Regions from separate parts of the Micromonospora sp. NPDC049139 genome, predicted to be linked through region 2. Evidence: riboswitches for the same ligand, from Rfam matches in the RefSeq annotation. Region 2 holds a riboswitch; each other region holds the start of a gene.
What was found. A riboswitch is a leader RNA that binds a small molecule or an ion and turns the genes downstream of it on or off. The one in region 2 is predicted to bind cyclic di-AMP.

Region 1: another riboswitch for cyclic di-AMP. It lies ahead of ACZ6Q9_RS28985 (coiled-coil domain-containing protein); the one in region 2 lies ahead of ACZ6Q9_RS14995 (C40 family peptidase).
Region 3: another riboswitch for cyclic di-AMP. It lies ahead of ACZ6Q9_RS25545 (coiled-coil domain-containing protein); the one in region 2 lies ahead of ACZ6Q9_RS14995 (C40 family peptidase).
Region 4: another riboswitch for cyclic di-AMP. It lies ahead of ACZ6Q9_RS17995 (C39 family peptidase); the one in region 2 lies ahead of ACZ6Q9_RS14995 (C40 family peptidase).

The regions. Positions count from the first base shown of each region.
Region 1 is NZ_JBVJHK010000022.1:98,256-105,922, forward strand. It holds gene ACZ6Q9_RS28945 (winged helix-turn-helix domain-containing protein) at 1-904, shown strand, start outside; gene ACZ6Q9_RS28950 (DsbA family protein) at 922-1,470, opposite strand; gene ACZ6Q9_RS28955 (hypothetical protein) at 1,467-1,625, opposite strand; gene ACZ6Q9_RS28960 (BON domain-containing protein) at 1,753-2,439, opposite strand; gene ACZ6Q9_RS28965 (hypothetical protein) at 2,628-3,035, opposite strand; gene ACZ6Q9_RS28970 (hypothetical protein) at 3,198-3,341, opposite strand; gene ACZ6Q9_RS28975 (STAS domain-containing protein) at 3,672-4,034, shown strand; gene ACZ6Q9_RS28980 (SRPBCC family protein) at 4,184-4,651, shown strand; gene ACZ6Q9_RS28985 (coiled-coil domain-containing protein) at 4,758-5,819, opposite strand; cyclic di-AMP (ydaO/yuaA leader) riboswitch at 5,833-5,964, opposite strand; gene ACZ6Q9_RS28990 (cation diffusion facilitator family transporter) at 6,118-7,035, opposite strand; gene ACZ6Q9_RS28995 (HelD family protein) at 7,128-7,667, opposite strand, start outside.
Region 2 is NZ_JBVJHK010000007.1:1,988-9,609, reverse strand. It holds gene ACZ6Q9_RS15005 (C40 family peptidase) at 1-797, shown strand, start outside; gene ACZ6Q9_RS15000 (N-acetylmuramoyl-L-alanine amidase) at 895-2,916, opposite strand; cyclic di-AMP (ydaO/yuaA leader) riboswitch at 3,156-3,292, shown strand; gene ACZ6Q9_RS14995 (C40 family peptidase) at 3,305-4,345, shown strand; gene dcd (dCTP deaminase) at 4,417-4,995, opposite strand; gene ACZ6Q9_RS14985 (pyridoxamine 5'-phosphate oxidase family protein) at 5,074-5,625, shown strand; gene ACZ6Q9_RS14980 (zinc metalloprotease) at 5,743-6,726, opposite strand; tRNA gene ACZ6Q9_RS14975 (tRNA-Gly) at 7,125-7,198, shown strand; partial or broken gene ACZ6Q9_RS14970 (hypothetical protein) at 7,289-7,591, opposite strand; gene ACZ6Q9_RS14965 (hypothetical protein) at 7,617-7,622, opposite strand, start outside.
Region 3 is NZ_JBVJHK010000017.1:124,480-132,146, reverse strand. It holds gene ACZ6Q9_RS25555 (helix-turn-helix transcriptional regulator) at 23-349, opposite strand; gene ACZ6Q9_RS25550 (carbonic anhydrase) at 556-1,344, shown strand; gene ACZ6Q9_RS25545 (coiled-coil domain-containing protein) at 1,586-2,605, opposite strand; cyclic di-AMP (ydaO/yuaA leader) riboswitch at 2,609-2,740, opposite strand; gene ACZ6Q9_RS25540 (YibE/F family protein) at 2,907-4,250, opposite strand; gene ACZ6Q9_RS25535 (hypothetical protein) at 4,679-5,251, shown strand; gene ACZ6Q9_RS25530 (DUF305 domain-containing protein) at 5,329-5,958, shown strand; gene ACZ6Q9_RS25525 (metal-sensitive transcriptional regulator) at 6,013-6,315, opposite strand; gene ACZ6Q9_RS25520 (heavy-metal-associated domain-containing protein) at 6,465-6,674, shown strand; gene ACZ6Q9_RS25515 (hypothetical protein) at 6,704-7,667, shown strand, end outside.
Region 4 is NZ_JBVJHK010000009.1:205,358-213,024, forward strand. It holds gene ACZ6Q9_RS17975 (ABC transporter ATP-binding protein) at 1-232, shown strand, start outside; gene ACZ6Q9_RS17980 (D-ribitol-5-phosphate cytidylyltransferase) at 372-1,874, shown strand; gene ACZ6Q9_RS17985 (CDP-glycerol glycerophosphotransferase family protein) at 1,911-3,635, shown strand; gene ACZ6Q9_RS17990 (alpha/beta fold hydrolase) at 3,658-4,401, opposite strand; gene ACZ6Q9_RS17995 (C39 family peptidase) at 4,510-5,355, opposite strand; cyclic di-AMP (ydaO/yuaA leader) riboswitch at 5,576-5,717, opposite strand; gene ACZ6Q9_RS18000 (hypothetical protein) at 6,006-6,764, opposite strand; gene ACZ6Q9_RS18005 (hypothetical protein) at 6,981-7,379, opposite strand; gene ACZ6Q9_RS18010 (acyltransferase family protein) at 7,569-7,667, opposite strand, start outside.

The sequences.
Region 1 (7,667 bases), on a different contig from region 2:
GTACCTGGCGCTGGCCCTGGTCGCGCTGCACCGCGACCAACCCGAGGAGGCGGAGGCGCACCTGGCGCTGGCCGCGCCGGCCACGGGCGAGTCGACCGTGGCGGCGACGGCGGCGCTGTGCCGGGCGGGCCTGCTGCGGGACGCCGGCGACCTGCCCGGTGCGCACCGGGCGCTGGCCGAGGCCCGGGAGCGGCTGGCCGACCGGCCGCGGGCCGCCGAGCTGGCGTCCTGGCTGCTGGCCGCCGAGGCGGACCTGCGCGGCATCCGGGGCGACCTGGACACGGCCCGGCACCTGCTCGCCGACCGGGTCCGGGACGGGGCCGACCCGCCGCTGGCGATCGCGCTGGCCCGGGTGGAGCTGCGCGCCGGCGACCCGCGCGCCGCCGGGTACGCGCTGCCCGACTGGGAGGCGCCCGGGGCGGCCGACTGGCCGCTGCCCGTACGCCTGGACGCGGCGGTGCTGGACGCGGTGCTGGCGCGGCGGGCGGGCGACGACCGGCGGGCCGGACGGGTGCTGGAGCGGGCCCTCGACCTGGCGGGCCCGGAGGGATTCCGGCGGGCGTTCACCCGAGCCGAACCCGGGGTCCGGGACCTGCTCGCCGCCCACCTCGACGCGGGCACCGCCCACTGGCCGACCGTCAGCGACCTGGTCCGGGGCGCCGACACGCCGCCCGACCGGACTTCGGCGGACCAGCGCCCGGCGGCGCTGGACGAGCCGCTGACCGAGCGCGAGCTGACCATCCTGCGCTATCTGCAGAGCATCCTGTCCAACGTGGAGATCGCCGCCGAGTTGTCCCTGTCGGTCAACACGGTCAAGACCCACGTGCGCAACATCTACCGCAAGCTCGACGCCACCCGCCGCCGCGAAGCCGTCCGCCGCGCCCGCGACCTCCACCTGATCTGACCGCGTGGGCGGGTGGGTCAGGGGTTGGCGGCGGCGTCGACCGCGGCCAGGAGGTCCGCGAGGTCGTAGCCGGCGTCGTGGCGGACCCCGTTGACGAACAGGGTCGGGCTGGCCTCGACGCCGCTGCGGATGCCGCCGACGAAGTCCCGCCGTACCCGGTCGCCGTGCGCCTGCCGCTCCACCTCCGCGTTGACCTCGTCGGCGGGCAGGCCGAGCTGCGCGACGCCGAGCGACAGGTGCACCGGGTCGAGCTGGTCCTGGTGCTCGTAGAGCCAGTCGTGCATCGCCCAGAACCGTCCCCGCCGCCCGGCCGCCTCGCTGGCCTCGGCGGCGTGCTCGGCGTACGGGTGCATGTTGGTGATCGGGAAGTGCCGGTACGCCAGCCGCACCGTCTCGGCGCGCTGCCGTAGCACCTCCCGCAGGTTCTGGTACGCGGCCCCGCAGAACCGGCACTGGAAGTCGCCGTACTCGACGATCGTCACCGGCGCGTCCACCGGCCCGCGGACGTGGTCGTGCTCGGTCACCGGGGTCCGTAGGCGGGCGGTGACCTGCAGTGGTGTGGTCATCCGGTCGTCACCCGCCGATCCGTGCCGAGGCGCTCCGGCGCGAGCAGCCGGCCGTCGTCCGCCCGCCGGAGGCGTGCGGCGCCGGGCCGGGTGGCCGGCGGGCGGGACCCGGGCGCGGCGCGCCCGGCACGGGTCGACCCCTTCGGATCAGTCATGTCTCCCAGGCTGGCCCGGGGCGGGGTGAGGGCGGCTCACCCCGCCCGGGTGGTTCGGCCCGCGTGCCCGTCGGGCCACGTCGGAGGCCTCGCCGCCGGGGTCGGGGGCCGACCGGGGCACGGCGGCTCAGGCCAGCACGGGGGCGACCGCGATGTGGTTCTGCACCTCCCGGATGCCCGGGGCACACCAGGCGGTGCGTTCCACCTCCGCCCGCTCCGGCATCGAGTGGACCAGCCCGCCGAGCACCACCGTGTCGCCGTGCACCCGGACGGTGATCCGTTCCGCCTCGGTGGCCCGGTTGCGGGCCAGCGCGTCGACGATCCGGGCGGCCAGGGCGTGCCCGTCCGGCCGGATGGCGGGGCGGACGGTGATGCCGTTGCTGACCCCGCGTACGCCGGTCAGCCGGGCCACCGCCCGTTCGGCGGCGCGGCGCTGGTACTCCCAGTCCACCTCGCCGTGCAGCGTCACCCAGCCCTGCGAGACCGTCACGTCGAGCTGCTCCAGCGGGACGAAGGCGTCCCACTCCAGCGCGTGCCCCGCCGCCGCCGCGATGTCCGGGTCGGCGCGTTCGGCGCCGGTGCCGATGCGTACCGCGAGGTCGTTGGCGACCGCCCGGACGCGGGCGACCCGGTGCGCCGCCCGTTCGGCGGCCCACTTCTTGGCGTAGCTGTCGACCCGACCGGTCAGCGTGACCACGCCCTCGGAGACGGTCACGCCGATCTCGTGCGGTCGCACCCGGGGTTCCCAGGTCAGCTCGTCGAGGACGGCGGACTGGATGTCCTGGTCGGTACGGGTGATCGTCTCGATGGCCATCTGTCACTCCTCACGGGATAGCTGCCTGTGCACACGGGCCCGCCGGGACCGATCCTGGCGCGGGCGGGGGTGAGCGACCCTCACCCGACCCGGGTGGCTGTGCCCTGTCCGGGAGGTACGGCGCGGGCCCCGGCCGACCCTCAGGGGTCGACCGGGGCCCGCGCGGTGTGCCCGTAGGTCGGGGTGAGTCAGCCGTCGAGGCCGACGGGGGAGTTGGGACGGTCCACGTCGACGAACTCGATGTCGTCCGCCGCCCGGTCGTCCCGGCTGCCGGCGGCCCGCGCGGCGGTGCCGGCGGCCCAACCGATCGCCGCGCCGACCAGCGCGGCGCCGATCAACAGAGTCCAGGGCAGCGCGGGGCGGCGGCCGGCGAGCGCGTCGAAGGCCAGGGTGGCCCGGCGGCGCGCCTCGTCCGCCGCGGAGCCCACCAGGTCGCCGGCCTCGTCGGCGAGGCCGGAACCGCCGCGGCGGGCCGATCGGGCGGTGTCGCGGACGCTGTCGCCCGCGGAGCTGACCGCCGAGACCAGGTTCTGCCACGCCTGGTCCGCGATCCGCTCGGGCTTGCTGCGACGATCCAGCAGATTGGTACCGAACATGGTGGGTTACCTCCTCGGGCCGAAGCCGGCGGCCACTTCGGACTTCGGCGTCTCACCGGCGCGTCATGGTTCGCTCGTTCCGCCTGTGCCCAACCGGACGCCTCCGCAAACCCGCGCGGACGCGGGGCGAGCCCGGTCACCGGGCGGGGCCCTCGCCGTGCGTCAGCGGAGCGTGACCACCGCGGTCACGCCGCGCGCGAAGTCGTCGTCATCGTCGTCGTCATCGTCACCGCCGCCGAAGCCGCAGGCCAGTACGAGGGCCAGCAACGCGCCGACACCGGCCAGCGCGGCGAGTCTCCTGATCATCGATCGTCCTTTCGTCGTGGCGCCCGTTCTCCGGGCCGATGCTAGGCAGGACGGGCAACCCGCGGGCGGTAGCGGGGCGGGCCACGCCAGGAAGTTCGGGTGCCGGGCGGTGCCGGCGGGAGACGGCTACCCTGGGTCGGCGACGCGTCAGCGGCAGCTGATCGTTGGGTGAACAAGAAGTGAAAAGTCCGGATTAGGGCGACTTGGTGCGCCCTCATCCGCGAATTGCTCATCCCGAGGGGTGGCGACCGAGGCCGTCGGAGGAATACTCTCGGTCGCGGCCCGCGTACTGATGAGGCGCCCGTCGGACGGGCGAGTGGAGGTGCTCGCGTGAGCCTGTCGATCGTGAAGTCGGTTATGCCCGGTGGTGTCATCGAGATCGCCCCCCGGGGCGAGATCGACGTCGACACCGCATACGAGGTGCGCGAGGCGATCGCCGAGGTCCTGGCCAAGGGGCGCCCCAACCGGATCGAGCTCAACATGAGGCTCGTCACCTTCATCGACTCCGTCGGCATCAGCGCGATGGTCGCCGGCTTCCAGACCGCCGAGGTGAGCGGCGTCAAGCTCGTCGTCACCGAGCCGAGTCGGTTCGTGCACCGGCAGCTCTGGGTGACCGGCCTGCTCGGCCTCTTCGGCGCCCCCGAGCCCTACTACGCCGGCGCGCCCGCCCCCGAGGTCCTCCCCGGCGCCTGACCCGCCGGCCGGGGGTCCCGCCGGTGACTCGCCGACGGTAGTCGGGCGGGCGGATCGACGGCCGGCAAACGCGCGCGGAGCGCGGCGCGCCGTTGCCAGCGCGCCGCCGGTGCGCGACGATCGGGCGACGGCGACGGTGGGGAGACGGCGTGCTCAGGCGGGATTCCTTCAGCTACACCGTCCAGGCGCGCTGCTCGCTCGCCGACGCCGCAGGGTTGCTCGCGGACCCGGCCCGGCAGCAGGACCTGCACCCGCTGATCGCCCGGGTCCGCCGGGTGTCGCCCCGTCGCGGCGCGCGGGCCAGCTACCTCATCACCGACCGGCTGGCCGTCGGGCCGCTGCGTCTGCCGGTCACCTACCGGGCCGACGTCCTGGTCGACGGGCCGGACGAGATCGTCACCGTGGCGCGGCAGTGGCCGGCCACCACGGTGCGCAACCGGACCCGACTGCGGGCCGAGCCGGACGGCGTGGTCCGGATCGACGTCGAGATCACCCTCACCGCGCCGGTCCCGCTCTTCGGCTACGCCTTCAGCCAGGCGCGCGCCGCCCACCTGGGGCTGGCGGCCCGGCTCGGCGTCGCCCTGGGCGGGCACCCGCCGGAGTCACCGCCCGCCTGAGCCGGGCATCGACGACACGGCGGCATGCCCGGCCGTCGGCCGGGGAGGTGGCGGCGGGAAGGCGGTCGCCCCGGCGACCCGCGAGCGGGTCACCGGGGCCGGGGCGTCAGTAGACCGACAGGTGCACGTGGTTGGTGTGGTCGCTGGACGGGTCGCCGTTGGCGCCGCTGTACGACTTCCATCCGCTGCTGGGCAGCCAGATCTGCCTGTACCAGATCACGTAGAGCACGGCGAGCCGGTCGGCGTTCTTGACGAAGTACGTCGCCAGGTTGTTGCCGTACGTCCTGTCGCCGCCGGTGGCGTCGCCCCCGAACCCGCTCTTCTGAGCCGCGAAGTCGCAGGCCCGGCCCTTGGGGTGCTCGCCGGAGCCGCCGGGGCGGTAGCAGGAGACGTAGCGGGTGAAGCCGGACGCCTTGGCCTGGTTGAGCGCGTGCAGGGTGCGCGGGGTGATGCAACCGTTGGCGGGGGTGGGGTCGTTGACGCTGCACGACTCGGACGGCCAGGACCCGTCGGAGTTGCGCGGCGCCGGCTTCGCCGTCGCGGTGGAGCTGCCGCCCGGCCCGCCGCCGCTCGACTGCGACCGGTTGGCCACCGTCAGCGCCCGCTCCGCCTGGTCCTTGCGCTTGGCCATCAGCGTGACCTGCTTGCGCTGCTCCCGGATCTCGCCGTCCAGGGCCAGCTTGGTGCGGGCGGCCTGGTCACGGGTCTCCTGGAGCTCGCGGAGCGCCCGGTCCTCGTTGGCGGCCACCGCGTCGAGAGCGGCGGCCCGGTCCATGAAGCCGTCCGGCGAGCTGCTGTTGAGCAGGGCGGACACCACCCCCAGCCGGCCGGTCCGGTAGGCCACCCCGGCGATCTCGCCGACCTTGCTGCTCCGCTCGGTCAGCTCGCTCTCGGTCGTCTTGAGCTGCGTGGCGAGCTGCTGCTGCCGTTTGACCGACGTGTCCAGCGCCCGCTTGGCGTCCAGGTAGCCCTTGCTGGCGGCTTCGAGCTGGGCCCGCAGGGCGGGCGTGCCGCCCTCCTGGTCCTGGCCGGGGGCTGCGGCGAGCAGGCCGGCCCGGGAGGCGGCCGCCGCGGGGGCGGTGGTGACCGGGGCGACCGCGGCGCCGAGGGTGAGCGTCACGGCGATCAGGGCCGCCAACCGGGCGGCGCGTCGTCGTACAGGTGCCATCACTGGCATACACGTGTCCTTCCGTCAGCCGCCGACCGGGTTAGCTGACGGGTTCGGGACGGAAGATCCCTACCGCTGACGCGGATGCACCCCACGAACTTGGTTCCCCGGTTCGCCCCGCCGGGCGATTAGGCGGCGGCCACCGCCGGCACCGGTGGGTGCCGCCTGGCGGAGGCCGGAACCGAGCCTACCGGTGCCGGTGTGACTGGTGCAGCGCAGGTGACTGAGGGTGCCTGTCCGCTTACCGTCAAATCCGGCATAAGTCAACAATACTCTCCCAGATTTAAGGCTGTGCTCATTACCACTCAACCGACCCGCAGGCCCCGGGAGACGCCCCCGGCTCGATCTGCAACGTCGCGTGCTCGATCTGGAAGTCCTCGTGCAGGGCCGTCCGGGCTGCGGTGAGCACCGCGCCGACCTCCGCGCCCGGCGCCATGGTCAGGTGCGCCGAGGCCACCTCCATCCCGGAGGTCAGCGTCCAGACGTGCAGGTCGTGCACCTCGGCCACGCCGGGCACGGCGGCCAGCCGGTCGTGCACCCTGGCGACCTCGAGGTGCTCCGGCGCGGCCTGCACCAGGATGCGCAGCGCGGCGCGCCCGAGCCGCCAGGTGCGGGGCAGGATGAACAGCCCGATGGCCACCGCGACCAGCGGGTCCGCCCACCACCAGTCGGTGACGGCGATCAGCAGGGCCGCGCCGATCACGCCGAGTGAGCCCAGCAGGTCGCCCAGCACCTCCAGGTATGCGCCCTGCATGTTGATGCTCTCCTTCGCCCCGGACCGCAGCAGGGCGAAGGCGGCCACGTTGGCGAGCAGGCCGAGCACGGCGACCGCGAGCATCGGGCCGGCGAGCACCTCCGGCGGGTCGCCGAACCGGCGTACGGCCTCGACGACCACGTAGACCGCGACGCCGGAGAGCAGCACGGCGTTGGCCAGGGCGGCCAGCACCTCCAGCCGGTAGAGGCCGAAGGTGCGCTGCGGGTCCGCGCCGGCGCGCCGGGTCGCGGTGATCGCCGCGAGCGCCATGCCGATGCCGAGCACGTCGGTGAACATGTGCCCGGCGTCGCTCAGCAGGGCCAGCGAGCCGGTGCGGAAGGCGGCCACCGCCTCCACCACCATCAGGGCGCCGAGCAGCGCGAACGCCGCCCAGAGGCGGCCCCGGTGGCGGTGCGCGGCATTCGCGACCGACCCGTGGTGGTGGTCATGACCTGCACCCACGCGCCCACCTTCCGTCACCCGTCCGGACCCGGTTCAATCTATGCTCACATCGCAATATGTGCAAGTGACTGCCCGGCGGCGGCCGGGACGACTCAGCCGGTCGGGTCGACGGTGGTCAGCCGCTGGGTGGCCCGCGACAGCGCGACGTAGAGCGTCCGTACGCCCGAACCCGGGTCGGCCCGGATCTCACCCGGGGCGACCAGGACCACGCCGTCGTACTCCATGCCCTTGGCCTCCAGGCTGGTCACCACCTGCAGGCGCGGCGCGCCCAGCCCGCCCAGCCACCCGGCCACCTCGTCCCGGCGGGGCACCGGGGTGATCACGCCCACGGTGCCCTCCACCTCGGCCAGCAGCGCCGTGGCCGCCGTCACCACGGCGGTCTCCAGCTCCGCCGGCGGCACCACCAGCTCGACCGGATCGACGCCGGTGGAGCGCACCGCCCTGGGCAGCGGGAGGTCCGGGTGCAGCCGGCGGATCTCGGCCGCCGCCACCGCGAAGATCTCCGCCGAGTTGCGGTAGTTCGTGGTCAGGGTGAAGTGGTGCCGCTTGCGCCGGCCCAGCGCCTGGTCCCGGGCCCGGGTCAGCTCCTCCGGGTCGCCCGTCCACGCCGTCTGCGCCGGGTCGCCCACCAC
Region 2 (7,622 bases):
AGTACAACAAGGTGCGGGCGCAGCTGAAGGTCAACCGCAAGAAGTCGGCGGACCTGGAGAAGAAGATCCAGCCGTTGGCGCTGGAGACCGAGCTGGCGATGGACCGGGTCGGTGACCTCGCCGCCCGTTACTACATCACCGGCCCGTCGCAGGAGATCGGCGCGCTGCTGGTCAGCGCCAGGCCGGACACGCTCACCGAGCAGCTGACCCTCCTGGACCGGCTGGCCGCCCAGGAGCGCAAGCAGCTCGAGGGCGTCACCAAGGTCCGCGACAGGTTCGACGCGGAGAAGCAGAAGCTCGACGCGCTGATCGTGGCGCAGACCAAGCAGCAGAACGACCTGGCGGCGAAGAAGAAGCAGATCGACGCCGACATCAAGAAGCTCGAGGCGTCGCTGCCGGTGACCACCGTCAAGACGGAGAAGTGCCCGACCATCAACGGCGTGGTCAGCGAGGCGGCCCGGACCGCCATCAAGACCGCCTGCGCCCAGGTCGGCGACCCGTACGTCTGGGGCGCCACCGGCCCCAACTCGTTCGACTGCTCGGGTCTGACCCAGTACGCCTACAAGGCGGCGGGCATCCACCTGACGCACTTCACCGGCGCGCAGTGGAACGAGGGCAAGGCCATCCCGCGCTCCGAGGCACGCCCGGGTGACCTGGTGTTCTTCTTCAGCGATCTGCACCACGTCGGCCTCTACCTCGGCAACGACAAGATGGTGCACGCGCCCCGGGCCGGCAAGCCGGTCAACGTCTCCAGCATCAACACGATGCCGGTGGCCGGTTTCCGCAGACCCGGCTGATCCCGCGCCACCTGAACGGAGAGGGCCCCCGGTCGAGTAGACCGAGGGCCCTCGCCGTGCTCGGGGACGGCCTGCGCCAGCCCGGGCGAGCGGTGGGTCAGCGGGGCGCGTCCAGCGCGGAGGGCAGCAGGTTCACGTCGTCCAGGTTGACGTACATGACCCGGTGGCCGAACTGGATCTGCACGTACCTGTTCTCGCCGCGGATCACCGTCCAGTCACCCGGCGACGACCCGTCGAACGTGACGGCCCGGTAGTACTCGCCGGGGAGCACCGTGCCGACGGCGTACCGCTGGCCGGCCGAGAGGGTGTACTGGAGCGGGGAGATCGGCTGGTAGGGCACGCCGGCCGGGTAGGCGGCCTGCTCCGGGTAGGCCCGGCCGTAGACCGGGATGGTGGCCCTGCCGTCCTTCGGGGTCACCACGAAGCCCACGGACCACTTCGCGGTCGGCTTCGAGGCGGGGTTGTGGAACCACGCCTTCTGGCCGAGGTACCAGATCGCGGTCCAGTCCCCCCGCACCTCGGCCAGGGCGTACGTCTGCCCGGCGGAGGCCCGGGCGCCGTGGTCGGAGATGTACATGGTGTTCGGGGTGCCGTCGGGCCGCAGCGCGATGTCGTTGACCAGCGGCGCGTCGTGGCTCGGCGCGCTGTGCAGGATCACCGCGGACGAGCCGCGCAGCGGGCAGGGAGCCACCGGCGGGGGCGGGTTCGGCACGCCCGGCGGCTGCCGGTTGCAGCCGGTGAACTGCGGCTGGTTGGTGGCGAAGTCGGGGTCGATGGTGACCAGCCCCGTCTGCGGCGTGGCGGTCGACGTGAACGGCGCCTTGAGCAGGTCGAAGTAGTGCGACCAGTCCCAGTACGGGCCCGGGTCCCAGTGCATGCCGCGCACGGTCGAGGCGACGGTGCCGGGGACGTTGTCGTGACCGACGATGTGCTGCCGGTCCAGCGGGATGTTGTACCGCAGCGCCAGGTGGCGGACCAGCTTGGCGGAGGTGCGGTACATCGCCTCGGTGTACCAGGTGCCGTGCCCCGCGAAGCCCTCGTGCTCCAGGCCGATGGACTTGGCGTTCACGTACCAGTTGCCGGCGTGCCAGCCGACGTTCTTGGTCTTGATGTGCTGGGCGATGTGGCCGTCCACCGAGCGCAGGGTGTAGTGCCAGCCCACCCGCCTCGGGTCCTTGACGAGGTTGACGCTGGGCCCGAAGTAGCCCTCGGTGTCGTGGATGACGATGTACTCGATCTTCTGCTGGGCCGGCCGGTCGGCGAGGTCGTGGTTGCCGTAGTCACCCACGGCCGGGCCGTACTGCACGTAGGGCGCCGGGATCCACTCGCAGGAGATCGTGTCGGGGCACTCCAGCCCGTCGGGCCGGGCGACCTTGCGCAGGCCCAGCTGGTCGAGCCAGGAGCGTTCCGGCTGCACCGCGCGGGCGGCGAGGGTGACCCGCTGTCCGTCGTCGGTCAGCCGGCTGTCGCCGGCGCCGATGGTGGCGTACACCTCGTTGGCGAAGGCCGCCGCGGCGTCGGCGCTGTCCGCGCCGGAGTAGCGGGCCACCGCGCCGTACCAGGCCGCCGGGTCGGTGTCGGCGCCGACCGGGGCGCCGATCTGCTTCTGGTACGCGGCCAGCAGCGCCGCGCCGCCCCGGATGTTCGCCGTGACGTCCGTCCGCAGCGCCTCCTCGCTGGCGCCGGTCAGCTCGGCGGCGGCGTCGAGCGTCCGCAGCGAGGCCTCGGCGGGCGGCGGGGTGTCCGGTGGCTCGTGCGCCTCGGCCAGGGACGGGCGGGAGTCGTCGCCCCGCGGGTCCTCGGTGCCGTCGTCGTGGTGGGTACCCCCGGGCAGGGCGGCGACGTACTCCGCGTCGGTGAGGTGCATCGGTCCGAAGCCGCCGCTGGTGCTCGGCGTTCCGGCGTTGGTGTCCCAGCGGGACTGCAGGTAGGAGACTCCGAGCAGGACGCTCTCCGGCACGCCGTACTCCGCCGCCGCGGCGGCGTACTGCTGCTGCCGGTCGGTCGTCGGCGCGGCGGCGGCGGTTCCGGCGGCGGTGAGCGGCGTCGCCGCCAGGGCGGCCGCCACGGCGGCGGCCAGCAGGACGCGTCTGCTCCTCGATGTCGCTGACAGGTGCATCAGACCCCCAGGTCGGACGGGCGAATGTGGGGCCACCTTCGCCCCGGGCGCCACCTCCGGTCAATACCTTTCCATGCGTCACTTACCGAAGAAGGAAAATTTCGTCGCCCCGAGTGACACGCTCCACCGGCCCGCATGAGTACGGTGTGTCACGGCGCGATGGGTTGCGGATCGATAACGACCATCTCTACTCTGGTCATTCGTCGGCCGGCGACAGTCCGTCCATCCGGGGCGGTAACGGTCCGACACCGCCGAGTCGCTCCCGAGCGAGCCGGGGACCCAGGTACCCCGGGGTGAATCCGCAGCACCTGCGGTAGGGCGTCCCCTTCCCGCCCGAACCCGTCAGCTAACCCGGTAGGCGGTACGGGAAGAAGGAGTACGGAGCCCGGTGGCACACCATGCCCCGCGGCCACCGTCGGCACGGTCGGCACCCGCCGGCCCGACGACGGCTGCGCCGCGCCCACGCTGGTACCGCTGCACCACCGCCCTCGCCGCCTTGGCCGCGTTCGCCGTCGTCCTGACCGGCGGCGCCACGGCGGCCCACGCCGAACCGACGGTCGCCGAGATCGAGCGCCAGATCGACGAGGACTGGAACAAGCTCGAACCGATCATCGAACGGCACAACGCCACCCGCCAGGACCTGGCCGCCAAGCGCAGGCAGGCCGACGCCCTCGCCAAGCAGATCGAGCCCTTGGAACGGCAGGTCGAGCAGGCGATGGAGGAGGTCAGCGCGCTGGCCGTCCGCGCCTACAAGGGCGAGAACGTCTCCGCCGTCAACGCCCTGCTGGGCAGCCGCTCGCCCGACCAGATGGTCGGCCAGCTCGAACTGCTCGACCGGTTCGCCCAGCACCAGCAGCAGGACGTGCGGCAGGTCGCCGAGCTGCGCGACCGGCTGGCCGAGAAGAAGGCCCCGCTCGACGAGATGGTCGTCCAACTCGGCCGGACGGAGGCCCAGCTCGCCGCGAAGAAGAAACAGATCAACGCCGAGATCGACCGGCTGCAGAAGCTGCGGCTGCGGATCTACGGCAGCGGCGGCGGCGGTTCGCTGCGCCCCGCCCCCTGCCCGGCCAGCTACCCGGGTGGCGGTGCCGGCACCGCGGTCAAGTTCGCCTGCGCCCAGATCGGCAAGCCCTACGTCTGGGGCGCCGAGGGCCCGAACGCGTACGACTGCTCGGGCCTGATGCTCGCCGCCTGGGCGAAGGCCGGGGTATCGCTCCCGCACAACGCCGCGCAGCAGCGCCGGGTCACCGCGACCGTCACCCGGGGCGAGCTGCGCCCGGGAGACCTGGTCTTCTACTACAGCGACCTGCACCACGTCGGCATGTACGTCGGCGGGGGCTGGGTGGTGCACGCCTCCCGAGCCGGGGTGCCGGTCAAGATGAAGAAGGTCGACGACGGCCCGATCCACAGTTACGGCCGCCCCGGCTGAGGTGTAAGGAAGGGGCCCTTCCTAACGCATTCGGTAGAGGAAGGGCCCCTTCCTAACAGGCGGCCGTCGGGTCAGCGGGTCGGCCAGGTGCGCCAGTGCTGCCAGGAGCGGCTCGGGGTCGGGCCGCGCTGCCCCTGGTAGCGCGAGCCGTAGACGGCCGAGCCGTACGGGTGCTCGGCCGGCGACGAGAGCCGGAAGATGCAGAGCTGACCGATCTTCATGCCCGGCCAGAGGGTGATGGGCAGGTTGGCCACGTTGGACAGCTCCAGTGTCACGTGGCCGGAGAAGCCCGGGTCGATGAAGCCCGCGGTGGAGTGGGTGAGCAGGCCGAGCCGTCCCAGGCTCGACTTGCCCTCCAGCCGCCCGGCGAGCTGGTCGCCGAGGGAGATCACCTCCAGCGTCGAGGCGAGCACGAACTCGCCCGGGTGCAGCACGAACGGCTCGCCCTCGGGCACCTCGACCATCGACGTCAGGTCGTCCTGCTGCATCGCCGGGTCGATGTGGGTGTAGAGGTGGTTGTTGAAGACCCGGAAGAGCTTGTCCAGGCGTACGTCGATGCTGGACGGTTGCACCAGCGTGGGCTCGAACGGCTCCAGCGCGAGCGTGCCCGCCTTGATCTCGGAGACCAGGTCGCGGTCGGAGAGCAGCATCGCACCACCTTAGCGAGCGATGTGCGTGGCCTGCGTGTCGGACTACCTGTTCGTACACGTGTTCGATAGAATGTCGGCATGGCTTCCTGGTCCGAATTCGCCGCCGACGAGCCCCGCCTCGCCGACGGGATCCGCTCCCTCATGCAGCAGTACGGGCCGGGCTTCGGCTACCTGGCCACCGTCCGCGCCGACGGCGGGCCCCGGGTCCACCCCGTCTCTCCGGTGATCACCGATGAGGGGCTCTTCTGCTTCGTGGTCGACTCGCCGAAGCGGCGCGACCTGGAACGCGACGGCCGCTACGCCCTGCACTCCTTCCCGCCGGAGGAGAGTGACGACGAGGCCTACGTCGCCGGCCACGCCCGGCCGGTCACCGACCCGGCCCGGGTCGCCCGGCTGGCCCGCAGCCACCGGGCCGCGCCGCAGGTCGACTGGCGGCTGTTCGAGTTCACCGTCGACGTGGCGATGCTCGCCCGTCGGGAGCCGGGCGTCGCGGGCGGCGCCGGCGAGGGGCACGGCCGGCCCGCCGTCCAGGTCTGGCTCGACCCCGGTGCGGCCGCCGCCGGCACCGCCGTGGTGCCCGAGACGCGGTCCGGGAGTGGTGGCAGCCTCGCCGCCCGCCCGGCCGCCTGAGACGCGGTGCGGCGCCCCGGGCCGTCCCCGTCCGGGGCGCCGCACCGCCCCCACCCCGCCCCGAAGACGACGGCGCCGGCCCCGTCGAGCGGAGCCGGCACCGGTCGTGCGGGGGAACTACGCCGCGCGGTACGCGTTCCAGGCGGTCAGCATGCGGCTGGCCTGCCCGGCGGTGAACTGGTGCATGCAGGAGTCGTAGGTGTAGTCCATGAAGTTGGTGATCGGGTCGACGCCCGGGGCGGTGCAGGTGTCCCGGCCGGTCGGGCACTGGAACGCCGGGGATGCCTCGGGCGCGGTGTCGCTGACGCTGTCACCCGAGCCGGAGCAGCCGCCCTGGAAGGTGTGGTAGAGGTTCAGCCAGTGGCCGACCTCGTGGGTGCCGGTGTCGCCCTGGTTGTAGTTGGTGGCCGTGCCGCCCGGCAGCGACTCGCTCAGCACGACGACGCCGTCCATGCTGCTCAGCTTCCGGGTCGGGAAGGTCGCCCAGCCGAGCAGGTCGTTGCTCAGCTCGCCCAGGTAGACGTTGAGGGTGTTCTTGCCGCCCTCGCGCAGCGAGGTCTTCATCTGCCGCTCGGCCGAGGAGCCCTGCACGATCGGGTACCACGAGGGGTTCGTCACCCGGTTGATCTTCTGCAGCTGGAAGCTGAACGCGGTGGCCGCGCCACCGGTCGCCCCACTGTAGGACTGGTTCAGCACGTCGATCTGCGAGGTGATCATCGAGTCCGGGATGTTGCCGCCGGCCCGGGTGCCGTCCCGCTGGATCACGTGCACCACGACCGGGACCGTGACGGTGGCCGTGATGGAGGCGCCGGCGCCGGTGCGGAACCGGGCGCGCTCGCGCAGGGCGGCGGCCAGGTCGGCCTCGCGCTCGCGGGTCTCCGCCAGGGTCAGCTCGTTCGGCTCGTGCTTGGCCGCGCCACCCGCCTTGATGCGGGAGTCCGAGTGGACGTCGGCCGGCTCGACGCAGACCTCGCTCGGGGCGGCGGAGAAGGCCGACGCGGCCGGTACGACGCCCACGGCGGCGGTGCTGAGCAGCAGCGCGAGGGTCGTCGACGCGACGCCGGCCGTACGCCGGGTCAGCAGGTTGGGACGGAGTCCCATGGGCCCACCTCTTTCTGGCCGGCGCGACAGGGGGTATGTCACGCCGTGGCTGAGAACGTTGGGCAGACGTTACAACTGATCGACGGATTTGAGAACGGCCATATGTTGCAGGGGTGAAACTTTTTCCTGACCGACGCTGACCGGTGATCGACAATTGGCGATGAAACGGTGATTCTCGGTAGCGACTCGCGCTGCCCGATGCTCGGTGGCGCCGATCTTCGGGTGTACCGGTCCGCCGGCCGGTGCGGGCCACGGCACAGAAACACATGGCCGCCGTGGCGGGGTCAGCTCCCGGGCGGTGGCCGCGAGTCGCCTGGGGCCCGCCGGGCGACACGGTGCGGCGTCGGAGGGGTACCTGGGTGCATCGGCGGGACGTCTCAGGTACAGTGGTGCCGCCTGCGGGTGTAGTTCAATGGCAGAACATCAGCTTCCCAAGCTGACAGTGCGGGTTCGATTCCCGTCACCCGCTCCACGATCGAAGGCCCCGGCCAGGACGCGAGTCCCAGCCAGGGCCTTCGATGTTCCAAGGTAAACGATCATGTCGCGTGCCATTGACGTGCCATTAGCCCCGGTCATCCCCGGCCCCGTCCGGGTTCGCCGACCGCTTCTTGCCCCTCTTGCCGCCCGACTTCTTGCCGGTCGTGTCCTTGGCCTTGCCCGAGCCGTCGGCCGACTTCTTGGCCTTCTTCCGGTCGACTCGCATCGCCTCGTGCAGCGCCTGGGCGATGGCCCGATCCGCCTCAGTCGTGGCGTGCTGGTAGATCAACGCGGCCTGGGATGAGTCGTGCCCCATCCGCGCCATCAGGTCGCGGGTGCTCGCCCCGGTTCGTGCGGCGAGAGTGTTTCCGGTGTGCCGCAGATCGTGTTCCGCAGCGATCATGCCCGCTCAGTTACTC
Region 3 (7,667 bases), on a different contig from region 2:
GGCGGGGCCTGCCCCCCGGGCCTCAGGTGCGGCCGGCGCTCTCGGGATCGTCGTCGGTGAAGAGGGCGAGCAGGTCGCCGACCTGCCGGTCGGCCTCGGCGGGGTGCCGGAACCGCCCGGCCGGGTTGAGCGTGTACTCGTTGCGCCGGCCCACCCGGGTGCGGTGCAGGTAGCCGCCCGCCTCCAGGTCGGCGACGATCGCCTGGGCGGCCCGCTCGGTGACGCCCACCTCGTCCGCGACGTCGCGTAGCCGGGCGGTGGGGTTGCGGGCGATGGCGAGCAGCACGTGCCCGTGGTTCGTCAGGAACGTCCAGTTGCGGGTGCTCCCGTTCTCCCCTGTCGTCGCCATGTCGTCATCGTATGGCGCGCCTTTCGGGTTTTCCGCCGCGCCCTCGCGCGGGAGGCCCCGCCCGACGTCTGCGGGCGGGCGCGAACATATGAAACGCATATCACGCATCCCTTGACGTATCTTCGGGTGCGTGTGACCGTGGGGGTAGCCCGCGCCCAGCGTCGGCCGGGGTGACCAGGTCGTTCGTGAGGGACGAGGTGAGGGAGATGAGTCGTCCCGGATCCCCCGGCGCTCAGCCGGGCCCGGAGCGGAAGTCGTCGGAGCCGGCACCGGAAGACCCGACCGCCGTGCGGGACGCGTTCCCCACCCCGGGCGGTCCGGAGCAGGCGCTCGCCGAGTTGCAGGCCGGCAACCGCCGGTTCGTCACCGGCACCCCCCGCCACCCCAACCAGGACGCCGGGCACCGTGCCGCGGTCGCGGACGGGCAGCACCCGTTCGCGGTGATCGTCGGTTGCTCCGACTCCCGGCTCGCCGCGGAGATCATCTTTGACCGCGGCCTCGGCGACCTCTTCGTGGTACGCACCGCCGGGCACACGGTCGGCCCCGAGGTGCTGGGCAGCGTCGAGTACGCCGTGACGGTCCTGCGCACACCGCTGGTGGTGGTGCTCGGGCACGACTCCTGCGGGGCGGTCCAGGCGGCCCGTACGGCGGACGCCACCGGCACGTCCCCGGCCGGGCACCTGGGCGCCGTGGTGGACGCCGTGGTGCCCAGCCTGCGCCGCGCCGCCGCCGAGGGCGTGGACGACATCGACCGCATCGTCGACATCCACATCGCGCAGACCGTCGAGGCGATGCTGGACAGGTCGGCCGTGCTCGCCGCCGAGGTGGCCGCCGGGCGCTGCGCCGTCGTGGGCATGTCGTACCGGCTGGCGGCCGGCGAGGCTCGGGCGGTGACCGCCGTGTCCGCCGGCGAGGCGCGGGGGAGCGCCGAGGTGGCCAACGGGTCGGGCGCGGTCGACGGGGCGCAGCCTGCCGTCAGTGCCGCCCTCGCCTGACCCGTTCCTTCGCTCGGCCCGGGACGCCGACGCCCGTCGACGGGGGCCAACGGACGCCGAGTGGGCCTCAACCGCCCACGGGTCCCAGAAGCGCCGAGAGCGCCGACCGGGCCCACAGCTGTCCGGACCGGGCCGCGCGACGCCGGAGCGGGTCGTAGAGACGCCTTACAGATGCCGGCAGGGCCCAGAGACGCCGACAGGGCCGCCCCGCAGGCGCGGGGCGGCCCTGTCGTTGGCTGCGTCAGAGCAGGGATACGTGCACGTGGTCCGTATGGTTCGACGGGCCGCTGTAGGACTTCCAGCCGGTCGCCGGGAACCAGATCTGCCGGTTCCAGATCACGTAGTAGATGCCGAGCCGGTCGGCGTTGCGGACCAGGAACGCGGTCAGGTTGTTGCCGTACATGTAGGTGTCGTCGTTGTGCCAGGGGGAGAAGCCGCTTCTCTGCAGCGACCAGTCGCAGGCCCGGCCCTTCGGATGCTCGTACGGCCCGCCGGAGCGGTAACAGCCGACGAAGCGGTTGAAGCCGGCCCGCTTGACCTCCTTGTACATGTGCAGGGTGCGCGCGGTGATGCAGCCGGAGGTGGTGGGGTCGTTCTCGGTGCAGGACAGGGGCTTCCAGTCGCCGTCGGCGGTACGACCCGGTGCCATCCGGGCCACCGGCGAGGTGGCGACCACCTTGCCGCCGGTCAGCCCTCTGCCGCCGACCAGTGCGAGCGCCTTCTCCGCGTCGCGCTTGCCGCGGGCCATCTCGTTGGTCAGCTTCTGCTGCTCGCGGACCTCGGCATCGAGCGCCAGCTTGGCCTGCTCGGCGCGGGTCTTGACCGCGTTCACCTCGGCGAGCTTCTTGGCATTGACCAGGTTCAGCTCGTCGAGGGCGGCGGCGCGCTTGACGAACGAGTCGGGGCTGGCGGTGTCCAGCAGCATCGACACCGCGCCGATCCGCCCGGTCCGGTAGGACTGGGCGGCGATCTGGCTCACCTGCGGGGCCAGTGCTGCCAGGTCGGCCTGCGCCCGGTCGACCTCCAGGGCCAGTTCCAGTTGGCGCTTCTTCGACTTCGCGAGCTTCGCCTTGGCCTGGACGTAGCTGCGGTTCCGCGTCTCGATCAGGTCGTTGAGCAGCTTGGGCTCGTCGTCCCCGTGGCCGGAGGGTTGGGCCGGTGGGGTGGGTGCGGCCGCCGCCGGGAGAGGCCCGGCGAAGACGGCCAGGGCGGCGATCACGGCCACCACAGGTGTCAACCAGCGGCGTAGGGGTGCCGTCACAGTTTTCCCTTCCGTCGACCGCCGACCGGGTTAGCTGACGGGTTCGGGGCGGAAGTGGCCCCTACCGCTGTCGCGGATTCACCCCACGTGCCTGGGTCCCCGGCTCGCCTGGCGGCGATTGGGCGGCGGCACCGCAGGCGCCGCTGCGCGCCTTCGGCGGTGACCGGCAGCGAGGTTACCCGAGAGCCCTCCCGGGGATCTACGTCCCTAAGCCGACTAAATGCGTTATTTCGTAACGGCGGAGGGTGACCAGTGACGCGTTTATCAGGCGGGACGTCCTGATCGGTCACGCTGAGGAGTTTCACCATGCGGTGTCCGTGCTCCCGTGTCGGTCGGGCCACCCGGCGGGGGCGGCGGAGGGGGTGCTTCCGGCGCGCGGCCCGCTGAGGGCCTCCAGCGCCTCGGACCGGTCGGCCGCCGGCCGGGGGGCCGGCGGGGTCGGGAGTGCGCCGCGGTCGGCGGACTCCCCGCCGCGCCGGCCGGCCGTGGTCACCACGGCCGCGAGCCCGGTGGTCAGCGGCACGGCGGCGATCAGGCCCAGGGTGGCGACCGCGCTGCGGACGATCTCCTGGGCCAGGAACTCGCTGGTCAGGATCTGGCTCACCGCCCGGGAGTCGGCGGTCAGCAGGAGCAGCACCGGCAGCGAGGCCCCGGCGTACGCCAGCACGATGGTGTTCACCGTCGAGGCGATGTGCGCGCGGCCGACCCGGGTGGCCGCGCGGTACAGCTGCATCCGGGACAGCCCCGGGTTGGCGTGCGCCAGCTCGGTGACCGTCGCGGCCTGTGTCACGGTGACGTCGTCGAGCACGCCGAGCGAGCCGATGATGATCCCGGCGAGCAGCAGGCCGTGCAGGTCGACGTCGGCCTGGAACATCGACAGCGTGGTGGCGTCCTCGGTGCCGAACCCGGTCAGGTGGGTCGCCGCGGTGGCGATCGTGCCGAGCACGCCCGTCAGCACCAGGCTGCCCAGCGTGCCGAGCACGGCGACCGAGGTCTGCGCGGTCACCCCGTGCGTCAGGTAGAGCACCACGAACATGATCAGTGCCGCGCCGACGACCGCGACCAGCAGCGGTGGGCTGCCGGCGCTGATGCCGGGCAGCACGAAGGTCAGCAGGATGGCGAAGCTGGCCGCTAGGCCGGCCAGCGCCGCGAGCCCCCGCCACCGCCCGAACGCGACGATCGCGGCGGCGAACAGCACCACCAGCCAGAGCAGCGGCTTGCCGCGCTGGTGCTCGGCGATGTTGTAGGCGCTCGCCGAGGGGTCGGCGGGATCGGTGAGCTGGACCAGGATGATCTCGTCGCCGACCGCGACCGTCGGCGCCCCCGGCCCTGCCGGTACGGGCGTCTCCACCTGCTGGCCGGCGTCGGGGCCGTCGTCGACGCGTACGGTCACGGTGCCGCAGGGGCCCTCCGGGGCACCCTCCGGCGCCTCCGGGGTGGGCGGGCACGGCTCCGTCACCACCCGGGTCACCGTGCCGTGGTGGCGGGGCGGATCGGTGCCGGGCGCGGCGTCCGGGGCGTCCCACGGCCAGAGCAGCAGGGCCGCGATCAGGGTGGCGACGAACAGGGGCACCACCGTCGCGACGAGGATCCGTCGCACCCTCGGTGGGGCGGACGGTGCGGGACGGGTGTGGTCGGCGCCCATCGAGTGTCTCCCAACGAGTCCAGGGCGGGGTGCGTGCCGGCGGGCCGGTCGGTTCGGCGTGGCCGGGTGACCGCCGCGGCGGATCGCCCTGGGGTGTCGGTTCGGTCACGCACCGCGACGGCCCGGCCCGGCCGGTCGCGGTCGCTCGAAACCGCCGCCCGGTCTGGGCGACGGTGCGGGCGGCGCGGAGTGCGGAGGGCCACCGGCCGAATGGTAGCCATCCCGATATCCGGCCGCAGGTCGTGAGGGCTGGTGTCGGCCGCGGTCCGTCCCGTCCGGCAGCCGCCGGTCACCACCATGTCACTGTCGGGTGGCGGCCGGGCGGCCCTCCCGTGGTGGCCTGATGGCGGTCTCGTTCGGGGCGGATTCGCCGTCGGGTGCGCCGGTCGCCCCCGGACGCACCGGCCCCGGGGACTACCGTGGTCGGTGTGCGGGCGGCGGCGACAGTGACGGCGGGGCGATGGGCCCGGCTGCTGCTGCTCGTCGGCACACTGTTCGGCCTGGCCGCGATGCACACCCTCGGCCACGGCTCGCACTCCGTGGGCCATCCCGCCGAGGTTTCCGCGCAGGCCGTCGCCGCGGCCGGTGGGCACGGCGGCGCGGCGCAGGCGCTGCCCCGCCACGACACCGCCGCGCCGCTCCGTCAGGTCACCGCCGCGCTGCCCCGCCACGACACCGCCGCGCCGCTCGGTCAGGACCCCGCCATCGCGTACGTCGTCCCGGCGGCGCCGTCCGGCGTGGTGGGCTGCCCGGGCGACTGCCCGCACGAGCGGTTCCTCCCGTCCGGCGGGGCGGGCGGCGAGCTGCCCTGGTGGGGCGTGTGCCTGGCGGTGCTGGGCGCGCTCGCCGCTCCGCTGCTGCTCGCCGTGCTGCTGCTGGCCGGCGCACAGGCCGTCGGCCCAGCGGGCCGGGGGTCGGGCGGGCCGGCCCGGTCGCCCCGTGCCCCGCCGTCCCGGCCGGTCGGCCTGCGACTCGCCACGGTCTCGGTGCTGCGCAGATAGGACGCCCCGGCGCGGCCCGGTCAGCCGGCCCGCGTCCCCGTCCTGCTGCGTACGTTCCGATACCGAAAGGCCCAGATGTGACCACTCGTACCATCGCGCGCCGTGCCGCCCTGGCCGGCGCCACCGTCACCGCCGCCCTCGTCCTGACCGCCTGCGGCGGCGACGGGCATTCGTCCCCGGGTGCGGGGCACGGCACGCCCGCCACCAGCGGGCCGACGGCCTCCGCGTCCGGCGCGGCCACCTTCGGCGACGCCGACGCGATGTTCGCCCAGATGATGATTCCGCACCACCGGCAGGCGGTGGAGATGGCGGAGTTGGCCGCCACGCGGGCGGCGGACCCGGAGGTCAAGCGGCTCGCCGGGGAGATCAAGGCCGCCCAGGCGCCCGAGATCGCCACCATGAGCGGCTGGTTGTCGGCCTGGGGACGGCCGGTGCCGTCGCCCGGCGCCGAGACGCCGCACATGGACCACGGCATGCCCGGCATGATGTCCGACGCCGACATGGAGAAGCTGGCGGCGGCCTCCGGGCGGGAGTTCGACCGGCAGTTCCTGACCATGATGATCGCTCACCACGAGGGCGCCGTCACCATGGCCCGGGACGAGCTGGCCCGGGGCGTGAACGCGGAGGCGAAGGCCCTGGCCCAGCAGATCGTCACCACCCAGCAGGCCGAGATCGACACGATGGAGAAGATCCTCGGCCGGCTCTGACCCGGGCTGCCCCGGCGCTCGCACCCTGGGGGCGCCGGGGCACCGCCGGCCGGGTCAGCCGCGCTTCATGAGGCGGCCGACGGCGGCCATCATCTCGGTGGCCATCTCGTCGGCCCGGCCCTCGGCCGCTCCTTCGTGCATGCAGTGCCGGGCGTGCCCGTCGAGCAGGCCGAGGGCGACCTTGTCGAGGGCGGCCTGGATCGCGGAGATCTGCGTGAGCACGTCGATGCAGTAGCGGTCGTCGTCGACCATCTTCTCGATGCCGCGGACCTGCCCCTCGACGCGGCGCAGCCGCGCGAGCAACTGGTCCTTGCTGGCGGTGTAGCCCCTGGTCGGGGCGGGCGTCGGTGTGGTCATGCGATCCAGGATAGCGTACCCCTCGGGGGTATGGTACCGTCGTCCGCGTACCGATACCCCCACCGGGTATCGGTACGCGGAGCAGTCATCCGTCCGCCTCCTCGTTACCCCTGGGGGGTATATGCTGGAGGCGTCGAGAGGAGAGTTCGATGGTCACCACGACGTACCAGGTGCAGGGCATGACCTGCGGGCACTGCGTCAGCTCGGTCAGCGCCGAGGTCGGCGCCATCCCGGGCGTCAGCGACGTCCAGGTCGACCTCGCCGCCGGGCGGGTCACCGTCACCAGCGAGAGCCCACTGAACATCGACACCGTGCGCGCCGCCGTCGACGAGGCCGGCTACGACCTCGTCGGCGCCTGACGGCGGGCACGGGGAAACCGAGGCACACCATGAACACGGCGACGAAACTGAGCGGTTTCGTCCTCGGTCTCGCGGCGGTCTTCGGCGCGGCGTACGGGGTCGGCCAGGCGGCCGGCCCCGTGGCCCCGGCCGCCGAGACCGGCCACGACGCCGCGGACGGCCACGGGGACACCGACGGGGCCGGACACGGGGGCGACGAGGGCGGCGCGGCGGCCCACCTGCCCGGCGGACTGCTCGTCTCCGACCGCGGCTACACCCTCCGACCGGTCGACGCCCCGGCCGGGCAGTTCGCCTTCCAGGTCACCGGCCCGGACGGCCGGCCGGTCACCGCGTACGACGTGGCGCACGACAAGCGCATGCACCTGATCGTGGCCCGCCGCGACCTGTCCGGCTTCCGGCACGTGCACCCCGAGATGGCGGCGGACGGCACCTGGCAGGTCGACTCGCCGCTGGGCGGGCCCGGCGTCTGGCGGGCGTTCGCGGACTTCACCCCCACCGGGGGCGAGGCGCTGACCCTCGGCGTCGACGTGACCGTTCCCGGTGCCCTGACCGAGCGGCCGCTGCCCGCCCCGGCGGCCAGCACGACGGTCGACGGCTACACCGTCACCCTCACCGGTGCCCCGCAGCCCGGCCGCACCGCCGAGCTGACCCTGACCGTCAACCGCGACGGCGCGCCGGTCACCGACCTGGAGCCCTACCTGGGCGCGTACGGCCACCTGGTGGCGCTGCGCCAGGGCGACCTGGCGTACCTGCACGTGCACCCCGACGGCGAGCCGGGCGACGGGCGGACGAAGCCCGGCCCCGAGGTGAGGTTCTTCGCCGAGGTGCCGTCGGCCGGCGCCTACCGGCTCTACCTGGACTTCAAGCACGGCGGCGTGGTGCGTACCGCCGAGTTCACCGTCGTCGCCGGCACCCCCACGGGGTCGGCCACGCCGACCGCGACGGGCACCCCGGCGACGCCTTCGCCCGCCGCCACGAGCTCCCCGACCGCCG
Region 4 (7,667 bases), on a different contig from region 2:
GCTCATCGACGAGGCGCTCGCCACCGGCGACAAGGGCTTCCGCAAGCGCAGCGAGCAGCGGGTGCGGGAGCTGCGGGAGAGCGCGGGCACGGTGTTCCTCGTCAGCCACCAGCTCTCCTCGATCAGGGACACCTGCGAGCGGACGATCTGGCTGGAATCGGGCGTCCTGCGCATGGACGGCCCGACCGACGAGGTCCTGCGGGCGTACGAGGCGTTCGCCAACGGCAAGTAGCGCGCCGGACGGCATCGACGGAGATGCCGGCGGACCGCGTCGTCCCGTTGGGGCGGCGCGGTCGGCGCGTTAAGGTTCATCCGGTCGCCGCGCGGGCGGAACCGTCTGTTCACGCACCCCTGAGAGTGAGGATTCGGCAATGACGCAGGACCACACCACTGGCCCGGACGCCACACCGGAGACCCCGGCGCCGTGGCGGCCCTCGCGGACGGTGGCGGTGGTGCTGGCCGGCGGCACCGGGACCCGGCTGGGTCTCGGCATCCCGAAGCAGCTGCTGAAGATCGCCGGCAAGCCGATCATCGAGCACACCCTGGCGGTCTTCGAGGCCGCCCCCGAGATCGACGAGATCATCGTGCTGATGGCCACCGGCCACGTCGCCGAGGCCCAGCAGATCGTCGACAAGGCCGGCTTCCGCAAGGTCACCAAGGTCATCGAGGGCGGTGACACCCGTAACGCCACCACCCGGATCGCGCTGGACGCGGTCGGCGAGGGCGACTGCAACATCCTCTTCCACGACGCGGTGCGGCCCCTGGTCAGCGGCCGGATCGTCCGGGAGTGCGTGAACGCGCTCTGGACGTACTCCGCGGTCGACGTGGCCATCCCGTCGGCCGACACGATCATCCAGGTCGACGAGGACGACTGCATCACCGACATCCCGGTGCGCTCGTCGCTGCGCCGCGGCCAGACCCCGCAGGCGTTCCGCTCGGGCACGATCCGCGAGGCGTACCGGATCGCCGAGGGCGACCCCCACTTCGCCGCCACCGACGACTGCGGCGTCGTGCTGCGCTACCTGCCGGGCACGCCGATCAAGGTCATCGACGGCTCCGACGAGAACATCAAGGTCACCCACCCGGTCGACGTGCACCTCGCGGACAAGCTGTTCCAGCTCGCCGCCGCGCAGGCCCCCCGGGTCACCGACCACCGCAGCTACACCGAGGAGCTGACCGGCCGGACCATCGTCGTCTTCGGCGGCAGCTACGGCATCGGCCACGACCTGGCCGAGCTGGCCCGCCGCTACGGCGCGCAGGTCTTCCCGTTCAGCCGTTCCAGCACCGGCACCCACGTGGAGCGCGCCGCGGACGTCGAGGCGGCGCTGAAGACCGCCTTCGAGGCCACCGGCCGGATCGACCACGTGGTGGTCACCGCCGGCATCCTGGAGAAGGGCGCCCTCGTCGAGATGGACGAGGAGACCATGGACCGGGTGCTCCAGGTCAACTTCGTCGGGCCGGTCATCGCCGCCCGCCAGTCGCTGCCGTACCTCCAGCAGACCAAGGGTCAGCTGCTGCTCTACACGTCCAGCTCCTACACCCGGGGTCGCGCCCAGTACGCCCTCTACTCCTCCACCAAGGCGGCCCTGGTCAACCTCACCCAGGCGCTCTCCGACGAGTGGGCCGAGTTCGGCGTACGGGTCAACTGCATCAACCCCGAGCGCACCGCGACCCCCATGCGCACGAAGGCGTTCGGCGAGGAGCCGGAGCACACCCTGCTCGCCGCCGAGACCGTCGCCCAGGCCTCGCTGGACGTGCTGATCTCGGACCTGACCGGTCAGGTCATCGACGTGCGCCGCGCGCCGGGCGAGGTGCCGGCCCAGCCGGTGCCGGGGCAGGCCGAGCGGGCCGCCAGCCCGGCCAGCGCCGGCTGACGCGGGTCTCGGGCCACGGCGGGGAACGGAGCCGACATGCGTGGTGACCTGGTCCGGAAGCTGATCGCCCGCGCCCTGGCCACCGGCCTGGCGGTGCTGGCGTTCCTCGTCGTCGCGCTGACCGGCGCGACCGGCTGGGGGCTGGGGCTGGCGGTGGCCGCCCTCGCGGCGGCCGCCTGGGAACGGCGGGTCCGCCCGGGCGCCGACAGCGTCGCCGAGACCGCGCTGGTCGCGGCGGCGGTCCTGGTCGGGTACGCCCGGCGCCTCGACGCCGGTTTCGACCCCGCGCTGGCCGCGACGGCGCTGGTCCTGCTGGGGCTGGTGCTGCTCGTCGGGCCGCTGCGGGACGCCGGCGGCCTGGAGGTGCGCGCCGCGAACCTGCCGGTGCGCACCTGGACGCCCCTGGTCGCCGCGCGCCTCGGCGACGCCCTGCTGGGGCTGCTCGCCCTGGTGGCGGCGGCCGCCGCGGCGACCCTGCCGGCCGGGGTGGCGCTGGGCGCCGTCGCGCTGGTCGCCGCCGGCGCCGGGGCCGTCGGGCTGGACCTCGCCCGGCGGCGGTTCCGGCCGGGGGCCGGCGGGTCGGCGGTCTCCCGCGCGCTGCGCCGGCACCAGCCCGAGTTCCTGCTCCACTTCTCCGCCCCGCCCGGCTCGGAATACCAGGTCACCATGTGGTTGCCGTACCTGGAGCGGATCGGCCGGCCGTTCCTGGTCATGGTGCGGGAGCCGGAGTTCCTGCCCACCGTCGCCGCGGCCACCACGGCACCGGTGGTCTACTGCCCGACGACGAAGGCGATGGACGAGGCGCTGGTGCCGAGCCTGCGGGTGGCGTTCTACGTCAACCACGGCGCGAAGAACAGCCACTGCATCCGCTTCACCCAGCTCACCCACGTCCAGCTGCACCACGGCGACAGCGACAAGGCGCCGAGCGCCAACCCGGTCTCCGCCATCTTCGACCGGATCTTCGTCGCCGGTCAGGCCGCCGTCGACCGGTACGCCCGCGCGGGCGTGGACATCCCGGCGGAGAAGTTCGTGGTGGTCGGCCGGCCGCAGGTCGAGTCGATCGAGGTCCGCCCGGAGCCGGTGCGCGGCCTGCCGAACCCCACGGTGCTCTACACGCCGACCTGGACGGGCCACCACGCGGACGCCAACTACTGCTCGCTGCCGGTGGCCGAGGCGCTGCTGCGCGGGCTGCTGGCGCGGGGCGCGACGGTGATCCTGCGGGCCCACCCGTACACCTCGCAGAACCCGGCCTCGGCGCGGCAGCTGGGCCGGCTCACGGAGCTGCTGGCCGCGGACCGGGCCCGGAGTGGCCGGCAGCACGTCTTCGGCGCCGCCGCCCGCGAGCTGACCCTGACGGAGTGCGTGAACCGCTCGGACGCGCTGGTCTCCGACGTGTCCGGGGTGATCTCCGACTACCTCTACTCCGGCAAGCCGTACGCGGTCACCGACATGGGCGACGAGGGCGACCGGTTCGCCGAGCGGTTCCCGCTGGCCGGCTCGGGCTACGTGCTGCGCCGCGACATGTCCAACGTGGACGAGGTGCTGGCCGCGCTGCTCGACACCGACCCGCTCGCCGCCGCCCGCTGGGCCACCCGGCGCCGCTACCTGGGCGACTTCCCGGCCGAGTCGTACGCCGAGGCGTTCCTGGACGCCGCGCGGCGGCTGCTCGACGCGGGCTGGAACGCGCCGACGCCGCGCGCCGTCGGCGGGACCGGCCTGCCGGTCGAGCCGGACGAGGCGACCCTCTCCCCCACCACCTGACCGGCCCGGCACCTCTCGCGGGTCAGCGGTACGGGTCGACCAGCTCCAGGACGGCCTCGGGGGCCTCGACGTGGGCGTTGTGGCCCAGGCCGGGCAGGGTGGCGACCGGCACGCCCAGCTCCTTGAGCTGGGCGTCGGTGACCATGGGGTCGTGCTCGCCGCGGGCCAGCAGCACCGGCACGTCCGTCGCCGCCAGCAGGGCCCGCAGGTCCGGCTCCCCCACCCCGAACGCGGCGGGGTCCATCGCCAGCCGCCAGCGGCCGTCGACCTGCCGCAGCCCGGCCTCGACCACCGGGTGGTCCGGCGCGAAGAGCCCGGTCAGGCCGGCCACCCGCAGGTACCGGCGGGCCGCCTCGTCCCGGCTGGCGAACCAGGTCACCGGTCGGGCGGCCAACTCCCCGGCCTTCGCCAGCTCGGCCGGGGACCAGACGGCCTTGATGCCGAGCCCGACCACGGCGTCGACCGGCAGCCCGGCGCGGCGGGCGGCCAGCGCCAGCCCGACCACGCCGCCGAGGGAGTGCCCCAGCACGACGAGCCGGTCCCCCGCCGCGAGCCCCGCGGCGATCCGGTCGGCCAGCCCGGCGAACGAGTACGCCGACAGCGGCGGCGACCAGCCGTGGCCGGCGAGGTCCGGCGCCAGCCACCGCCCCGCCCACCGGCGCTCCAGCAGCGGCGCCCAGGGCAGCCACACGTCCCCGGTCGCGCCCATGCCGTGCAGCAGCAGCAGGACGCGCCGGCCGTCCCGGTCACCCGATTCGTCGGCCATAGGCCGCAGTGTGCCACCCGCCGTACGCCCCGGCGAGGGCCGTGACCCGGAGACGACATCGGGCGCCGGCTCCCGGGGTGGGGAGCCGACGCCCGACGGGTGTCTTTCTCAGGCGGAGTAGCCGCGGGTGGCAGCCCAGTTCGCCAGGGCGATGGTGGACATCCAGTACGACGCGGTCGCCGGGTTCGCCGAGTCGGCGATCTTCACCTGCCGGCCCTCGTCCTGGTAGCCCACGACGGCGATGTAGTGGCCGCCGGGGAACGAGTGCCAGCCGCCGTCGGTGTCGGTGGCGCTGCCGGCGACGTTCACCACGACACCCCGCCCGTCCGTGATGGCGGCGACCACGTCGGCCTGGAGCTGGTCCATCTGCGCCGGGGTCGCGGCACCGCCCGGGATCATCCGGGTCCGGTACGGGTCACCCTTCACCGTCGCGTTCAGCACCCGGGTGGTGTCCTCGGCCGAGTCGGTGCCCATCTCGTCGGTGCCCAGCTGGGCGCCGAGGGCGTCCTGGCTGCGCGCGATTCCGGCGGCGCTGAGGGCGTGCCGGACGGCCGCCGGACCGCAGTTGTAGAAGGTGGTCTGGGCCTGGTAGTCGTAGTCCAGGGACTTCGCCTTCGGCGGCTTCGGCGGCTCCGGCTTGCGGGTCAGATCCGGGTTCGGGGCGGCGCTGGTGGCGCTGGCCGACGGAGCGGCGCTGGACGCGGCCGGGGCGCCGGTCGACGGGGCGGTCGCGACGCGGGCGTCGCCGCGCGAGGCGACGCTGCCGTCCCGCAGCTCGCTCACGGCCACCGGGGCCTGTGCGGCGGCGGGTGCCTCGTCGGTGCCGGCCAGCAACGCGCCGGTGCCCGACGCGAGCACGAGCGCCGCGGCCGACGCGGCGGCCACCTGGTACGGACGCTCGGACGTGAGGCGACGGAGCTGACGCTTGAGGTGGTGCTTCACGGTTTCCTCCACGGGCTCGGGGGGTGAGCGGCCGCCGGTCCGCGCAGGGGGGACCGACCGCGCGGACGGCGTCCGGCGGTGGTGGACCACTCAGGGGATGCGCCCGGGATGCCGGGCGACGGGCGGTGACCGGTGGGTCAGCTCGCGGCGTGCGGACGGGCGAGCGCGGGCACCGCGGCGCCGTGGAGGCGCCGGAACGACCGGGGGGCGGGTGGGTGCTGCACGGGGATGGAACTCCTTCCGACGCCGCCGACCGGGTTAGCTGACGGATTCGGGCGGGAAGAACGCCCTACCGCGGGCCGTGGCCCGCGGATTCACCCCGATGTTGCACTGGGTCCCCGGCTCGCCTGTTCACGATTAGGCGGGTCGGCGCGGCGTCGCCTCTTGCGATCGGTTACCGCACCGGACGGGCCGACACTACTGGCCGGCCCGCGCCCTGCCAACCCGCTCCCACCTGCCTAAACCTTGATCTTCGGACTTTTTTTGCGGTCAGTTCGGCACTGACGCGACTCAATGGGACGACCGTTTCCCGACGCACCTTGCGTCGACAACCGGACGAGCGGCGGACATCGGCGCGGAATCGTCGGCGGGAATCGGCCGGGCCGCGCCGGATGACCGGTTCGGCGCCGCTATGACCGGCGTCACGAAATTGCCCGGCGGTGTCAGCCCACCCGCGCGGGCCGCCAGCGCGCGGCGAGCGCGGGCCGACGCCCGGCGGACACCGGCCGGGCCGCCGGGAGCCGGCCCGGCCGGAGCCGGACCGCTGCGGCGTACGCCTCCCCGGCCAGGGCCCGCGCCGCCTCGGCGGCCAGGTCGGCGTCCCGCCACGCCGCCCGTTCCCGCTCGGCGGCGGCCCGGTGGGCGGCCCGCTTCGCGTCGCGTACCGCCCGGGCCAGCGCGATCTCCTGCTCGACCGGGTGCCGGCGGGGATCCCAGCCGGCCCGGCGGCCGAACACCTCGCGGAGTTGGCGGGTGGAGAGGTCGCCGCGCCAGTGGGCCGCCACCGCCGCATGGTGCAGCCAGCGCTCGCGGGCGGCGTACTCGGCGGGCGTGCGCGGCGTGCGCGGGGCGGGCAGGGCGGCGGCCCCGGTGAGGCGGCGGGCGGCGGTCTCCGCCTCGTCGTACGCCCGCCAGGCCCGGTCGGCCTCCTCCTGGGCGGCGAGCCAGTCGGCCCGCCACCGCCGGGCGGTGCGGGCGGCCCGGCCCGCCGCGACGGCCACCTCCTCGGCGTAGCGGCGCAGGTCGGCCGCCTCCGCCACGGGGTCGACCGCGGGCGGGGCGACCGGCTCGTCGGCCAGACGGAGCCGCTCGGGGCGGGCGACCAGCACGGCGAGCACGGTCAGGGCCAGCAGGAGCAGGGCGGACCAGATGGCGGCGGCCCGCGGCACCTCGATCAGGAACTGGTAGACGACGGTCTCCATGGTCGGCACCTCACGGGGAGCGAGTGCGTCAGCGGGTCGCACGCGGCGCCCGGGTGGCGGGGCGTGGCGGTGCCACGTCCCGCCGCCGGGACGGGCGCGGGTGGTGGAGAGCGGAGGACGGGCACCTGTCAACGCCTGCGATAGCGGAAGGAGCCCTTCCTACGCCGTGCGGCGGGCGTGGTCGCGGGGCGCGCGTGCCCCGCGGGATGGTGCGGATCAAACGTGCGGCGGGCCCCGGGGGACGGCCGCGCCGGGGGTGTGCCCGCCCGGCGCGGGGGCCGGGCCGGGGGTGACGGCCCCGGCGGCCTCACCCGGGTCGGCCGGAGCAGCGGGGTGGCCGGGGCCGGTGGCGGCCCGGTCGACGGCGGCACCGTCGGAGAGGACGCGGTGGTCGGTGACCGCCACGGGCGGGTCGGCGGGTGCCAGCGTGACGGGGAAGGCCGGGACCAGGGGCGCCCAGGTGTCGGTCGCGGAAACTCCGGCCTGGGCCGAGGCGGCGGCGGGAAGGGCCCCGGCGCCGACGGCGAACGCGACCGCGACGGCGAGGCCGGTCAGCAGCCGCACGGCCCACCGCGCCACCCACCACAGGGGACAGGTGAGCGCGACGGGAAGCACGCGACCACGCTACCGCCGATGCCACCGGTCCGCATCGCCGCCCGGCGTGTCCCGTCTGCGGCGGTCGCGGCGGCCCTTTGGACCGGTGCTCTGCGCGCCCGGCCGTCCACCGGAGGACCGCACGGACCAGGGTGGACGGGTGGTCCGGCCGCCCCAGCGGGTCGACCTGTGTCAGTGGACGCGATCGTCCTACGCCCGGGGGCGCGGCCGGCCGGCCGTCGCACGGGACTCGACGTACGCCGGTCGGCGGTCCGCCTCCGGCTCGGCGTGCCGGGGGCGCGGCACGAC